DNA from 2 places in the Amycolatopsis sp. NPDC058340 genome. Region 2 is predicted to be linked to the other one. Evidence: riboswitches for the same ligand, from Rfam matches in the RefSeq annotation. Region 2 holds a riboswitch; the other holds the start of a gene.
The links. Region 2 has a riboswitch for cobalamin ahead of metE (5-methyltetrahydropteroyltriglutamate--homocysteine S-methyltransferase). Riboswitches for the same ligand answer to the same signal wherever they lie in the genome.
Positions count from the first base shown of each region.

Region 1: another riboswitch for cobalamin. It lies ahead of ACFWIW_RS05850 (prenyltransferase/squalene oxidase repeat-containing protein); the one in region 2 lies ahead of metE (5-methyltetrahydropteroyltriglutamate--homocysteine S-methyltransferase).

Region 1 is NZ_JBHXIB010000003.1:159,111-166,727, forward strand. Features, by position in the region: gene ACFWIW_RS05845 (LuxR C-terminal-related transcriptional regulator) at 1-1,661, shown strand, start outside; gene ACFWIW_RS05850 (prenyltransferase/squalene oxidase repeat-containing protein) at 1,719-2,726, opposite strand; cobalamin riboswitch at 2,758-2,900, opposite strand; cobalamin riboswitch at 3,001-3,068, shown strand; gene ACFWIW_RS05855 (prenyltransferase/squalene oxidase repeat-containing protein) at 3,158-5,599, shown strand; gene ACFWIW_RS05860 (flagellar hook-length control protein FliK) at 5,596-6,156, shown strand; gene ACFWIW_RS05865 (ABC transporter substrate-binding protein) at 6,153-7,076, shown strand; gene ACFWIW_RS05870 (energy-coupling factor transporter transmembrane component T) at 7,076-7,617, shown strand, end outside.
Region 2 is NZ_JBHXIB010000064.1:13,785-21,401, forward strand. Features, by position in the region: gene ACFWIW_RS37825 (putative bifunctional diguanylate cyclase/phosphodiesterase) at 1-1,328, opposite strand, end outside; gene ACFWIW_RS37830 (cytochrome P450) at 1,562-3,007, opposite strand; gene metE (5-methyltetrahydropteroyltriglutamate--homocysteine S-methyltransferase) at 3,146-5,419, opposite strand; cobalamin riboswitch at 5,518-5,741, opposite strand; gene ACFWIW_RS37840 (ribonucleotide-diphosphate reductase subunit beta) at 5,997-7,073, opposite strand; gene ACFWIW_RS37845 (ribonucleoside-diphosphate reductase subunit alpha) at 7,143-7,617, opposite strand, start outside.

The DNA of each region.
Region 1 (7,617 bases), on a different contig from region 2:
CGGCGTCCCCGGCCGATCGCCGGGCGGCGCACGCGCGGCTGGCCTCCGCCGAGGAGGGGCCGGACGCGCTCTGGCATCGCGCGATGGCGACGGCCACGCCGTCCGAACCGCTCGCGGACGCGCTCGCCGCGGCACCCGCGGTGGATCACGCCGCTGCCGCACGGCACCTCGAACGCGCCGCCGCGCTCACCGCCGATCCGGCCACGCGGTCGGCCCGGTTGCTGGCGGCGGCGGACGCGGCCTGGCAGGCGGGCAGACCGGGGTGGGCGCGGCTGCTGCTGTCCAGGGCCGACGCCGAACCGGGCGCGGTGGCGTTGCTGCACGGGGAGATCGAGCTGCGGGACGGCGATCCCGCCGTCGCCACCCACGAACTCGGCACGGCGGCGGAACTGCTGCCCGATCCGGCCGCCGCGCTCCTGCTGGCGGGCGAGGCGCGCAGGCTCGGCGGCGATTTGAGCGGCTACCGGGCGTTGGCGCGGACGGTCCCGGCCGGAGAAGGGCTGGCCTTCGCGCATTTCCGCGGCCTGACCTCGGTTTACGCCGGACGGCACGACGACGCCGTCGCCCCGCTGGAAGACGCCGTCGCCAAGGGGATGGCGGATACCGACGTCGCCGGAGCCGTCTGGGCCGCCGAAGCGGCCTTCGCCCGCGGGCACGCGGAACAGGCGCACGAGTACGCGGCGGCGGCGGTGAGCCGCGCGCGGCTCGGCAAACGGCACGCGGAACTGCCGTGGGCGCTGGTCTACCTTTCGCTTTCGGCCATCGCTCTCGACCGGATCCCCTGCGCGCGGGCGGCGTCCCGCGACGGCCTGCACGCGCCCCACAACCTGCGGATGGAACACCTGACGCTGCTGGGGCTGGCCGCCGCGCTCCTCGGTGACCGCGCGCCGGAACTGGACGAAGCGGCCGAGGGCATCGCCGAACGCGGCCTCGGCAGGCCCGCCGCCGTCGCCGCGTGGGCGCGCGCCTGCCTGGACCTGGCCGAGGACCGGCCAGACGACGCGCTCAGCAGGCTGGAGGATCTCGCTTCGGGTGTTTCCGGCGACCAGCCGGTGATCCGCGTGCTGGCCACTCCGCAACTCGTCGAGGCGGCCGTCTACGCCGGACGGCCCGAACGCGCCCGTGCCGCACTGGAGGTGTTCGACCGCTGGACCCTGGCCGGGGCGGAACCCTGCTGGCTCGCGCTGAGCCACCGCTGCCACGCGCTGATGGCGCCGGATCCCGCCGTGGCGGAACGACGTTTCCGGCTGGCCATCGAGGCGCACCGGCGGGCGGGCGGCGCGATGGAACTCGCCAGGACGCGGTTCGCGTACGCCACCCTGCTGCGACGGCACCGCCGGACCCGTGACGCCCGCGATCAGTTCCGCGATGCCTTGCGCGGCTTCGAAAACGTCGGCGCGACCCGGTTCGCCGAACGGGCCAGGGCCGGGCTGCGGGCGGCAGGCGAGACCGTCGACGTGCCGCACCGGTCGCTCGCCGGGCTCACCCCGCAGCAGGACGCCATCACCCGGCTGGTGGCGGCGGGGGAGACGAACAAGGAGATCGCGCGGCGGCTGGTGATCAGCCACCGCACGGTGGACCACCACCTGCGGAACATCTTCACCGCGCTGGGCGTGCGGTCCCGCGTGGAACTCGCGCGCCGCGTCGCCGCCGGCGAGTGAACCGCCTCGTGAGTGGTAAGGACGGTTAGAACCGTCCTTACCACTCACGAGGTGACGTCACGGGCAGGCGAGCACCGGAGCCTGCGGACGGCCACCGCCGTGCAGGTCGCTCAGCGGAACCCTGGCCAGGCCGAGGATCGCCTGCGCGGTCGCGCGCGGGGCGGTCGCCGGGTTCAGGCCGGTGGCGTCGTAGGCGATCGCGCCGCGGTCGGCCTCGGCGCCGGCGCAGCCGGTCTGCAGTGACCGCAGGAATTCCCGCGCCTTGCTCGCGGCGGCGGGGCGGTGGCCCGCCAGCGCTTCCGCGGCGAGGCCGGTGCTGTTGGCGTTGGGCGCGTTCGTGCCGAAGCCGAAACCGCCGTTCGCGTGCTGCTTCGTGACGAGCCACGAAGTGCCCTCGCGGGCGTTCACCGCGTCGCCGGTGGCGCGCAAGGCCTGCACGACCGTCGCGGTCGCGTCGACGTCGCTCGTGCACGTCGCTTCGCCGAAGTTCAGCGGGAAACCGCCGTCCGCGCATTGGGTGCCCGCGAGGAACGTCACGGCCGCCGCGGGAGCGCCGCCGGGCGTGCGATCCAGCGCCAGGAGGGCGAGCGACTGCGAGAGGGCGTTGGAGTAGTCGCCGTACTCGGACCGGTCAGAGAACCGGCCGGACGGCGTGAGCAGCGAAAGCAGGCCCGCCTTCAGGTCGACGCCGCCGAACGACGCCGGGTCCTTGCCCCGGATCTGCGCGGCGAGCATCAGCTTGGCGTGCGCACCCGCGTAGGCCTCGGCACCGCCGCCGACGTAGCCGGTGGTGACCTCCGGTTTCGCCAGCCAGTCGATCGCCTTGCCCGCGTTCGTGTCGGACACCCCGGCCGCGGCGAACGCGAAGATCGCGTCGATCGTCAGGCCCTGGTCGGGGAACTTCTGGCCGCCGAAGTCGGCCTCGAACCGTTCCCCGTCGGTCATCTGCCTGGCGAGCCAGCCCGCGGCGGCGTCCGCCTTGTGGTGGGTGGCCGCTGCGGCCGCCGGGGCGGCGACCAGCCCGATGCCGCACAACAAGGCGACAGCGAAAACCAAACGTCTCATGAGAACCCTTTCCCGCATTTCCACGACAGGAGTCGGTGACATCGCGCGACGTGGGTGACCGGGCTCGCCTGGAAGGCACACCGTTGCGGGACAGCGCCGGACTCTCACCGGACTTCCCCCACGACCGCGCGAGAAGACTCTCACCCCGGTCGAACGCGGGATACCGCCGGGTGCCGATGTGATCCTGGCTACCGACCTGGTCAGCGGTACCTGCCTGACGTGAACGGGTGTTAACCTCGGCTGGCTCGACAACAGAACACCGCCGCCCGTGACGGGGAAGCCGGTCGAAATCCGGCGCTGTCGCGCAACCGTGGGCCCTTTCGCAGGGCGAGCCGGGATACCGAACGGGCGGGTGAACGAACCACTGTCGCGATAAACAGGGGTGACTGCGGCGTCCCGCGCTGTCCTCCGCCATGCCGCAAGGAGGAGTCATGCGCCGCGGGTACCTGGCCGCGACGGCCTTCGCCGTCTGCGTCGCCGTGATCGCCGCACCGCTCGCCGGGACGGCGACGGCCGCGAACGATCCGGGCGCGGCGAAGGCGGGTTCCCGCTGGCTCGCGGCGAAACTGAAGCCGGACGGCACGCTCGACAACCCCAACGGCGGCTCACTTCCCGACCACGGCCTGATGCTCGACGTGCTCTTCGCGATGTACGCCGCGGGCGAAGGCTCGCGGGCCGAGCCGATCGTGAAATTCCTCGACGACCAGGGCCACGCCACCGACTACTTCACCTGGGACGGGCTCGCCCCCGGTGCCGGGTACGACAAGATCGTCGTCGGCGGCGCCGTGGCGAAGACGCTGGTCGCCGCCCAGGTCTCCGGCCGCGATCCCCGGCGTTTCGACGGTCACGACCTCGTCGCCGAGACCCAGGGCGCGATCATGCGCAAAGGCCCCGACACGGGCCGGATCAGCGATTACGCCAAGGATCCCGCGCTCGCCGACGCGGTGAGCAACAACGCGAACATGTTCGGCCAGGCGCTCGGGGTGATCGGCCTCGCCGCCGCGGGCGTGAACGACCGGCTCGCCATCGACAAACTGTTGACCCAGCAATGTTCCGAGGGCTACTTCCGCGTCCTCTTCGCCTACATCCCGACGAAGGAGACCGGCGACCACGTCACCCCGGACGGCCGCAAGGTCTCGACCTGCGACGAGGGCAAACCGCTCGGCCTTTCCCCGACCGACGGCGACGCCACCGGCCTCGCCCTCTCGGCGATGCTGGCCGCGAAAAAGGCGGGCGCGGCCGGTCTCGACGCCCCGATCGCCAAGGCCGTCTCCTGGCTCAAGGCGAACCAGACGCCCGGCGGCGGCTGGGGTGGCGGTGTCGGCACCGAGGCGCCGAACACCAACAGCACCGGCCTGATCGTCCAAGCGCTCGCCGACGCCGGCGGCGCGGACGCGGCGGTGGACAAGGGCGTGCGGTACCTCGAATCCGCGCAGGCGAACGCCGCGGCCGACTCCGGGAACAAGCTCGCGGGTGAACTCGGGGCGATCGCCTACGACCCGGCTTCCTACGAGGCCGCGCGTTCCTCCGGAATCAGCGGCGTCGACACCTGGATCCGCGCGAGTGCCCAGGCCTCGCTCGGGTTGTCCCAGGTCGGGTTCTACGCGCTCGCGAAGGGCGTCCCGGAAAGCCCGGCTCCCACGGCGCGGCCGCACCGACCCACGCCGAACCCCACGACGCCGAAACCCAAGAAGGTCGTCACGCCCAAGGCGTCCACCGGCGCCCGGGTGTCGACGGCGACGGCGATCACCACCCCGGCCGACACGACGCCGGCCGCCCGCCTCGGTGCCTACCTGGCGAACCGGCTCGTCGGCGGCGACCACGTCGAGGTCACCGAGGACGGCAAGACCTACGTCGACTACGACGCCACGGCCGATGTCGTGCTGGCCTTGCGGGCGCTGGACCAGCAGCCGGACGCGGTCGCTCGCGCGTCGCGGTTCCTGCTCAAGCCGGAGGCCGTGCGGGCCTACGCCCACGGCGCGCCATACGAACAGGGTGAGGCGTCGTACGCCGAACCGCTCGCGAAACTCGTGCTCGTCGCCGAATTCGCGAAGTCGGACGCCACCGGGCCTTTGCGTGCCGATCTGGTGAAACTGCGCGGTGCCGACGGCGAATTCACCGACACCGGATCGTTCGCCGACGCCGACCGGACGGTCGAGCGGCACGCCTGGGCGGTGCTCGCCACCGCCGCGGATCCCGGTCCCGCGGTCGAACTGCTCCTTTCCCGCCAGTGCGCGGACGGAACCTTCCCGAAGCACCTCGACACCGCCGAGTGCGGCTCCGGCGACCTCGCCGCGACGGCCGCCGCGGTCACCGCGCTGGTCGCCCGCCCGCACACCGACGCCGCACCGCCGGCCAGGCGGCCGGACGGCTGGACCGAGCGGCGCGTGTCGGCGGTCGTCTCCGCGGTGGGCGCGCTCGGCGTCCGGCCGACCGGCGAGGGTTTGGTGACCGGCGAAGGCGGCGAAACGGACGTCGCGCTCAGCGCCGCCGTCGCCGCCGCGCGGCAGACCGCCGGTCTCGACGCGAGCGGCACCGCGCGCTCGCTGGGCAAGCTCGTCCAGGCGGACGGCGGATTCGCCAAGGGAGCGGGCGGAGAGTCCGATTTCCCGACCAGTTCGGCCGCCGCCCAAGGGATCGCGGGCCGATCCTGGCTCACCGCCGCGGATTCGCCGCTGTCGCCCGCGATCCGGCTCCCGCTGTCCGACACCGCCGCGCCCGGCCCCCAGGTGCTGGCCGCGGCCCAGTCCGGCGCGCGGCCGGACTGGCTGGTCTGGGGACTCGCCGGGCTGGCCGTGCTGTTCCTGGCCGCGGCGATCACGCTCGTCTTCGTACTTCGCCGTATCACCAAGAAAAAGGGGGTAACACCATGAAGAGACTGCTCGCCGTCACGACCGTCCTCATCGGACTGATCGGGCTGTCCGCCGCGCCCGCGAACGCGGTCGACACCACCAAGGGGTACAACGGGATCTGCACCGGCGCCGACGCGCGCACCGGGGTCACGGTCGTGATCGACTTCCAGGAACTGGCCGCGCCGACGATCACCCGCTGTTCGCCCAACGCCGCGCCGGGTACCGCCCGCACGGGGATCAAGGCGTTGCAGGACGCGGGGATCGCGGTCGCCGGCACCGCACGCTGGGGGCTCGCGTTCGTCTGCCGCCTGGAAGGCCGCCCGTCCGCGACGGAGACCCTCCCGCTGACGACCAACCCGAACTACAAGGAAGCGTGCGTCACCACCCCGCCCGCGGGCGCGTACTGGGGTTACTGGCACGCGGACGGTTCCGGTTCCACCTGGACCTACAGCAGCTCGGGCGCGCTGAACCGCAACGTCGTCCCGGGCGGGTTCGAGGGCTGGTCGTTCTCGCTGAACAAGACCGCGACGACCAACCCGCCGCCCGGCGTCACGCCGAGGAACCCGGCCATCCCGTGAAACGGCTCTTTCCCGTGGTGGCGGCGGTCTTCCTGATCGCCGCCACGGCGCCGTCCGCGCACGCGGTCGACCAGGGCAAGGGCTATCCGGGGTTCTGCAAGGACGCCACCGGGGTCACCGTGGTGGTGGACTTCCAGCAACTCGGCGGTACGACCATCGTGCGCTGTAATCCCCAGGCCAGCCGCGGCACCGGGCTCGACGCGCTCAAGGGCGCCGGTTTCCAGATCGCCGGGGTCCAGCGCTGGGGTGAGTCGTTCGTCTGCCGGGTCGAGAACCGCCCGTCCGTGACCGAGAACGTCCCCATGACGGGCCGCGAGGACTACCGGGAGCAGTGCGTCGACACGCCCCCGGCACAGGCCTATTGGTCCTACTGGCACGCCTCGAACAACTGCGCCTGGGATTACAGCCAGTGGGGCGTCAAGAACCGCGACTTCATCCCGGGTGGTTTCGAAGGCTGGTCGTTCTCCCTGAACGCCACCGCCAAGAGCAACCCGGTCCCGCGGGTCTCCGCCGTCCGGCCGGGTACCGAGAACCAGCCGTGTGTGCCACGCGAGGAGGCGAAGCCTGCCACCGGCGACCCCGGTGAGCGGCAGCAGCGACCGCCGGAGGGGAATGGTCAGCAGGCCGACGGATCCCAGCCGGCGACGGGCGCGGGAGAGATCCCCGCCGCGGGGCCGGGTTCCGGCGCGCTGCCGCCGCCCAAGCCGCGTCCGAGTGCTTCGCCGCGGCCGAAGGCGCAGGACCCGTCCTTGAACGTCGCGTTCACCGGCGGCGAGAACGCCGAGGACGTCAACGCGGTGCTCGAACGAGAGTCCGGAGCGGCGGGCTGGGCGCCGTGGGCGGCCGGCGCCGCGGTGCTCGCGTTGTGCGTGGCGGGATTCCTGATGGCACGCAGACGCAAACGCGCACAAGGAGTTTGATGACGTCCTACTTCCTGCCGCGCGATCTGCATCCGGCCGCGTGGTGGGTGTGGGCGCTCGGACTCGCCGTCGCGGCGACCCGCACGACGAACCCGTGGCTGCTGCTGACCATCGTGGCCGTCGCGGGGTACGTCGTCGTGGCCCGCCGCGGTGAGGCGCCGTGGGCGCTGGCGTTCCGGCTGTATCTGTACCTCGGCGCGTTCATCGTCGCGATCCGCGTGTTCTTCCGCGTCGTGTTCGGCGGCGCGGAGGGATCCACGATCCTCCTGCGGCTGCCCGAGATCCCGCTGCCGGAATGGGCGGCGGGTATCCGGCTCTTCGGCGACGTCTCCGCGGAATCGTTGCTGGGCGGGCTCTACGACGGGATGCGGCTGGCGACGATGGTGATCTGTCTCGGTGCGGCCAACGCGCTCGCGAACCCGAAACGGCTGCTCAAGGCGATGCCGCCGGCGCTGTACGAGGTGGGCACGGCGGTGATCGTCGCGCTGTCGGTGTTCCCGCAGCTCGCCGAGAGCGTGCTGCGGGTCCGGCGGGCCCGCCG
Region 2 (7,617 bases):
TTCGGCAGCCGCACACAGACGTCGGGCGCCGCCTCGCCGAACCTGTTCCGCCATCGCGCGGTGGCGGCGAGCGATTCGGCCAGCAGCCACCGGCCGAGCGGGATGGTCATCCCGGTGATCTGTGCCAGCGGATAGAACTCGTCGGAGTCCAGTTCGCCCTTCTCCGGATGGCTCCAGCGCAGCCCGGCGTTGACGGCGGCCAGCTGGTCGGGATTCGCGAGCTTCACCGTCGGCTGGTAGATCAGCGAGAACTCGCCGTTCTCCAGCGCGCCCGCGATCACCGCGCCGAGCTGGTAGCGGCCACGGTCACGCGCGTCGAGTTCCGGGTCGAACAGCATCCACTGCGCCTTGCCCGCCTCCTTCGCGCGGTGCAGGGCGATCTCCGCGGCACGAAGCAGGTCCTCGGGACCGCCTTCGGCGACCGGGCGGACGACGATGCCCGCGCTCGCGCTGACCCCGATCCCGTGCCCGCCGACGTAGATCGGCTCGACCAGTTCCTCCAAGGCCTGCTCGACCAGCGTGATCACCTCGGGCGGGGTGAAATCGCCGCGCAACAGGACGGCGAACCCGTCGCCGGACAGCCGGGCGACGGAACCTTCGTGCCTGCCGGTGAACACGGACGTGAGCTTCTTCGCGACCCCGCGCAGCACCTGATCGCCGACGCCTGCCCCGAGACCGTCGTTGATCACCTTGAAGCCGTCGACGTCGAGATAGACGAGCGCGACCTGTTCGGCGCCGGACCCGGCCAGCGCGGTTTCGAGGGCGTTGCCGAACGCGGTGGCGTTGGGCAGGCCGGTCAGCGGGTCGTGCACGTTCTGGTGCAGCAACCGTTCCTGCAGCAGGTGGATCTCGTTGGCGTCGGCGACCATCAGCACCGGATAGGTCGAACCGGGCCGGTCACCCGGGAGGTCGGTCAGGGTCACGTCGACCCAGAGCGTGCCTTCCTCGCTGTGATCCATCAGCAGCCGCTCCTGCTGGGTCGGCTGGCCGAGCGTCATGAGCTGCGAGAGGCCGTTCCGCAGGCGGGCGACGTCGTGCTCGGCCGAACCGAGATCGGGGATCTTCCGCCCGCGCAGCGCGGCGGGACGGCAGCCGAGAAGAGTGCCGAGCGCGGCGTTCGCCTCGACGATCGAGCCGTCGGAGTCGGCCAGCGCGATCCCGATGGGAGAGGCCGAGTAGAGCTTGGAGAAGCGCAACAGCGCCGGCTGGTGATCGGGCTCGGCGCGGACGGCGTCCTGCGCGACGCCGAGCAGCAGCTGTTCGAGTTGCTCCTTGGGAAGCGATACTCCTTTAGTGTCAGCGAGCGTCTCGGCCCATCTCCGGGCCACGTCCACCAACCCTGGCGCGGAACCAGGTTCGGGCACACTTCACCTCTTCATGCGCGGTTGAGGGCCAGCTCAGACCGGGTGTCCGAGCCCATGGACCCACACTAGGTATGAGCCGACCGGGTGTAGTGCCACGGCATCATGCGCGATCCGGGGTGTCTACCGGCTGAAAGGGTGATCGCTGCTACACGAGTGGTGACCGGAAGTTACCAAGAGTGCTCGATCGTGGCGCCGCTTCACCGGGGCGTCAGGCGGATCGGCAGGCCGTCCGCGGGAACGGGCAGCGAGACGTAGTCCCAGCGCGCGGTGTAGCCCTCCGGGACCGACCATCGATACGCCCGCAGCATCTCGTGCAGCAGCGCCTTCACCTCGAACGTCCCGAAATGCAGGCCGATGCATTTGTGCGCGCCGCCGCCGAACGGCATCCACGCGTAGCGATGCGACTTGTCCTCACGGCGGTCCTCGCCGAAGCGGTCCGGGTCGAACCGCATCGGGTCGGTCCAGTGCTCCGGCGAGAAATGGTTGACGGTGGGGGAAACCCCGACGAGTGTCCCTTCGGGAATGAAATGCCCGAGAACCTCGGTGTCCTTCACGGTCTTCCTGGTCAGGGAAGGGACCGGCGCCACCAGCCGCAGGGCTTCCTTGATCACCAGATCGAGGGTCGTCAGCGTCTCCAGCGCCTCGATGTCCGGCACGTCGTCGCCGAGTGCGAGCGACTCCCGGCGCGCGCGTTCCTGCCATTCGGGGTTCTTGGCGAGGTGGTAGACGGCGGCGGCGCTGGTGATCGTCGACGTGTCGTGCGCGGCCATCATCAGGAAGATCATGTGGTTGACGACGTCGGAGTCGGTGAAGCGGTCACCGTCTTCGGTGGTGGCGTGGCACAACGCGGTGAAGAGGTCGTCGCCGTCGCTCGCCCGTTTCGCGGGCAGGTTCGCCGAAAAGTAGCGTTCGAGGACCTTGCGGCCGTGCAAACCCGCGGCCCAGCGGCCGCCGGGAACGGGAAAGCGCACGATGGCCGTGCCCGCGCGCACGGAGTTCACGAACGCGCGGTTGATCGCGGCCGCGTCGTCGCCGGACCGCATGCCCATGAAAACGCGCGTCGCGACGTCGAGCGTGAGCTGCTTGAGGGACCAGTAGATCCGCGGGTTCGACCGGCCGGCCCACGAGGCGATGCCTTCACGCAGGGCCGGTCCCATCTGGTCGACGTAACCGGTGAGCCGCTGCCGGGTGAACGCCGCCTGCATGATCCGGCGGTGCAGGTGGTGCTCGCCGAAGTCGAGCAGCATCAGGCCGCGGTCGAAGAACTGCTCGATGAAGAACTTCCAGCCCTCCTGTGAGAAGGCCTTGTCCTTGTTCACCAACGCGATCTGCGTGGCCTCCGGGCCGGTGAGCGCGACGATACGGCGCCCGAACGCGCCCATCCACGACACCGGTCCGTAGGTCTCGTAGCGTTTGAGGCCGAACTCGATGCCGAAGCGCATGAAGTCCAGCGCGTGCCCGACGACCGGCGGGCCTTCGTCGCCTAGGACGGGTTTGAGGCCAGGCGGGGCGGGCGCGAGTTCGCGGACCGGCCAGGTCGCGCCCAGCCAGCGCTGGTCGACCGAACGCGGCAGGGGGATCGAAGTGAGCGGCGGAACCCGCTCGCGCAGTGCTCCGGTGACCTTTTCGACGGCGTTCGCCATGGTGACCATCTCCCCGCTGAGATCGGCTACCGCTCCACCATCGCACCCTTGTTGACGTCCTGACAATACCTCGATGGAAGTTCCGTGAGGGCCTCCTTCACTACCTTGAGGGTAGGGAAGGAGGCCCTCACGGCCCGGTCAGCCCAGTTCGGAACGGACCGTGCGGGCGGCCGCGACGAGGTTCCGCAGGGCCGGTTCGACCTCGGCGTAGCCACGGGTCTTCAGGCCGCAGTCCGGGTTGACCCAGATCCGCTCGGCGGGCACGGCGCCGACCGCGGTCCGCAGCAGGCCGCTGACCTCGTCGACGCCGGGGACGCGCGGGGAGTGGATGTCGTAGACGCCCGGCCCGACGCCGCGGCCGAAGCCCGCCGCGCCGAGGTCGGTGACGACCTCCATCTTCGACCGCGCGGCCTCGATGCTGGTGACGTCGGCGTCGAGCGCGTCGATCGCCTTGACCACGTCGCCGAATTCCGAGTAGCACATATGCGTGTGGATCTGCGTCGCGTCGTCGATCCCGGAAGTCGCGAGCCGGAACGACGAAACGGCCCACGCGAAGTACGCCTCGTGCGCCGCGGCGCGGAGGGGGAGCAGTTCCCGCAGCGCCGGCTCGTCCACCTGGATGACGCAGATGCCCGCCTCCTGCAGGTCGTGCACCTCGTCGCGGATGGCCAGTGCCACCTGACGGGCGGTCTCGCCCAGCGGCTGATCGTCGCGGACGAACGACCACGCCAGGATCGTCACCGGTCCGGTCAGCATGCCCTTGACGGGTTTGCCGGTCAGACTCTGCGCGTAGCGCGCCCACTCGACGGTCATCGGCTCGGGACGCGAGACGTCGCCGTACAGGATCGGCGGCCGGACGCAGCGCGAACCGTAGGACTGCACCCAGCCGAAGTCGGTGGCCGCGAACCCGGCCAGCCGCTCGGCGAAGTACTGCACCATGTCGTTGCGCTCGGGTTCGCCGTGCACCAGCACGTCGAGGCCGAGGTCTTCCTGCAGCCGGACGACACGCTCGATCTCCGCCTTCATCGCGGCTTCGTAGCCCGCGTCGTCCAGCGAACCCGCCTTGTGCGCGGCCCGCGCTTTGCGGACTTCGGTGGTCTGCGGGAACGAGCCGATCGTGGTGCTCGGCAAGGACGGCAGCTTCAGCGCCGCCTGCTGAGCCGCCGCGCGCCGGACATAGGGGGAGCGGACGGTGTCCTCCGGCCGCAACGCCTCCAGCCGGGCACGGACCCCGCTGTCGGCCAGGTCGGCCGCCGTCGCGCGATCCGTGGCCGCGGCGCGGGCGGCGGAGAGGTCGACGCCCTCCTCCTTCAGCGCGCGCCCGAGAAGGACGACCTCGTCGACCTTCTGCCTGGCGAAGGCGAGCCAGCCCCTCAGGCGCGAGTGAAGCCCGTCCTCCCGCTCGACGTCGTAGGGCACGTGCAGCAGCGAGCAGGACGTCGACACGCTGACCGATCGCGCGGTGCCCAGCAGGGTCGCCGCCCGGCTGAGCGCGCGGGCCGGATCCGTGCGCCAGACGTTGCGCCCGTCCACGACACCGGCCAGCACCTCCTTGTCCCGCAAGGCGGGTTCGGCGGCGACCGCGTCCACAAAGGACTCATCGGTGACGAGGTCGACCGCGATGGCGTCGATCGGGGAGCGGGCGAGCACGCCGAGCCCGCGTCCGAGCCCGCCGAAGTACCCGGCGACCAGGATCTTCGGCCGCGAGGTCTCCTTCGCGAGCCGATGGTAGGCGCGGATGAGCGCGTTGAGCTCCCGCTCCGTGCGGTCCGCGGCGAAGGCGGGCTCGTCGAACTGGACCCACTCGACGCCTTCGTCGTGCAGACGGCGCAGCAGCTCGACGTAGCCGTCGAGGAGGTTGTCGAGCAGCTCCAGCGGGCGGAAACCTTCCGGGGCGTCTTCAGCCGGCTTCGCGAGCAGCAGGTACGTCACCGGTCCGACCAGCACCGGCCGCGTCTCGACGCCGATCGCACGGGCTTCGCGGTACTCGTCGAGCGGCTTGGTGCCGGTGAGCGAGAACGTCGTGCCCGGGCCGAGTTCGGGGACGATGTAGTGGTAGTTCGTGTCGAACCACTTCGTCATCTCCATCGCCGGCGCGTCCTGCACGCCGCGTGCGGCGGCGAAGTAGGTGTCGAGCGGCGAGAGGCCGAGACTGGTGAAGCGCTCCGGCAGCGCCCCGAACAGCTCGGTGGTGTCGAGTACCTGGTCGTAATGGGAGAACGTGTTGGAGGGGACGGAATCCAGCCCCGCGTCCTTGAGCTCCCGCCAGGTGCGGGTGCGCAGCGCGCGGCCGGTGCCGAGTAGCTCGGCTTCGTCGATCTTGCCCGCCCAATAGCGTTCGAGTGAACGCTTGAGTTCCCTGTCCGGTCCGATCCGGGGATAGCCCAGCACCGTCGTGCCGATTTCGGTCACAGCTCTCTCCTCGCGAGCTTGTCGTCGGAGCCCGGAGCGCGCAGGAGTGACCGCCGTTCGGTCGTGCCCATCCCACGAGGCCCGGACTCACGCACGCCGTCGGCGCGCGTACCACGGGCAGGTCTTCGGACTCGTGGGCGACTCGCTCGTTCCTACCGGCCGTCGCTTCCCGGGGCGCCATGTCCCAGTGCTTTACCGTGTCTCGCACGGTGACGGCTTTCGTTCCCACATACCGCTGCGGGGCAGTCCCGGATTCGCACCGGGTTCCCTGTTACCTCGCCCGGCCTGGAAGACCGGGCGAACCAGTAGCACTTCGGAGCGTACTCAGGGACGCAACGGCCCCGCCGGACATGTGACGAACCGGACGCCACGCGTGACCAGACGGACGACACGCGTGATTGAACGGCGAACTCGCGTGATTGAGGGCGTAACTCGCGTGTCTGGAAACGGAACACGCCGGGCGGAGGCCGCCCGGCGTGTCGTCCGTCTGATCACGTGAGTTCGCCGCTCGATCACGCGAGTTACGTGTCTGATCACGCGAGTTCGCGATTCGATCACGCGAGTTACGCGTTCGGGGTCAGTCCCAGTCGAGGGCGCCGCCCGACTGGTACTCGATGACGCGGGTCTCGAAGAAGTTCTTCTCCTTCTTGAGGTCCATCGCCTCCGACATCCACGGGAACGGGTTCTCGGTCTCGCCGAAGATCGGCGCGAGACCGATCTGCTGGGCCCGCCGGTCGGTGATGAAGTGCATGTACTGCTCGATCAGCTCGGCCGAGAGCCCGAGCATGCCGCGCGGCATGGTGTCGCGGGCGTAGGCGACCTCGAGCTCGCACGCCTCGGTCAGCATGGTGCGGACCTCGGCCTGGAACTCCTCGGTCCACAGGTGCGGGTTCTCGATCTTGATCTGGTTGATGCAGTCGATGCCGAAGTTCAGGTGGATCGACTCGTCGCGCAGGATGTACTGGTACTGCTCGGCGATGCCGACCATCTTGTTCCGGCGGCCGAGCGAGAGGATCTGCGCGAAGCCGGTGTAGAACCACATGCCCTCGAAGATCACGTAGAAGGCGACGAGGTCGCGCAGGAACGCCTGGTCGGCTTCCGGCGTGCCGGTCTCGAAGTCCGGGTTCTCCAGGTTCTGCGTGTACTTGAGCGCCCACGCGTCCTTGTCCGAGATCGACGGGACCTCGCGGTACATGTTGAACAGCTCGCCCTCGACCAGGCCGAGGCTCTCGCAGATGTACTGGAAGGTATGCGTGTGCACGGCCTCCTCGAACGCCTGGCGCAGCAGGTACTGGCGGCATTCGGGGTTGGTGATCTGCCGGTACACCGCGAGCACGATGTTGTTGGCCACCAACGATTCCGCGGTGGCGAAGAAGCCGAGGTTGCGCTTGAGCATGGTCCGCTCGTCCTCGGTGAGGCCGTCGGGCGACTTCCACAGCGCGATGTCGGCCTGCATGGCGACCTCGGTCGGCATCCAGTGGTTGTTGCAGCCGGCGAGGTACTTCTCCCACGCCCAGGTGTACTTCATCGGCAGCAGCTGGTTGACGTCGGCGCGGGCGTTGATCATCCGCTTGTCGTCGACGTTGATGCGGGCGGCGCCGACTTCGATCTCACCGAGGCCGGTGGCGTCGGCGGAAGCGTCAAAGGTGGTCATCAAAGGCTCCAAGAGGGCGTCGTGAGTGGTAAGGACGGTTAGAACCGCCCTTACCACTCACGAGGATGTTTACTGGCAGGCTTCGCAGTCGGGGTCGTCGATCCGGCAGGCGGCACCGTCGGTGGCGACGAAGTCGACGTCCGAGACCTTCGGCATCTCCTTCGGCTCCGGGGCGGTCACCGGGACGGCCGGAACAGCGGCGGCAGGCGACGGCGACACCGCGGCGGAAGTCGACGGGGCGGGCGAAGCGGCGGGAGCCGGAGCGGCGGCGGGCTTCGGCGAAGCGGGTGCGGCGGGGGCCGGGGTGGCCGAGACCGCGTTCAGCTTGCCGTCGGTGCCGCGCAGGGTGCTCTTCTCCACGTGCGTCGCGGACCGCGCCCGCAGGTAGTACGTGGTCTTGAGGCCCTTGTGCCAGGCGTAGCGGTACAGCTCGTCGAGCTTGCGGCCGCTGGGCGCCGCGATGTACAGGTTCAGCGACTGCGCCTGGTCGATCCACTTCTGGCGCCGTGAACCGGCGTCCACCAGCCACTTGGACTCGATCTCG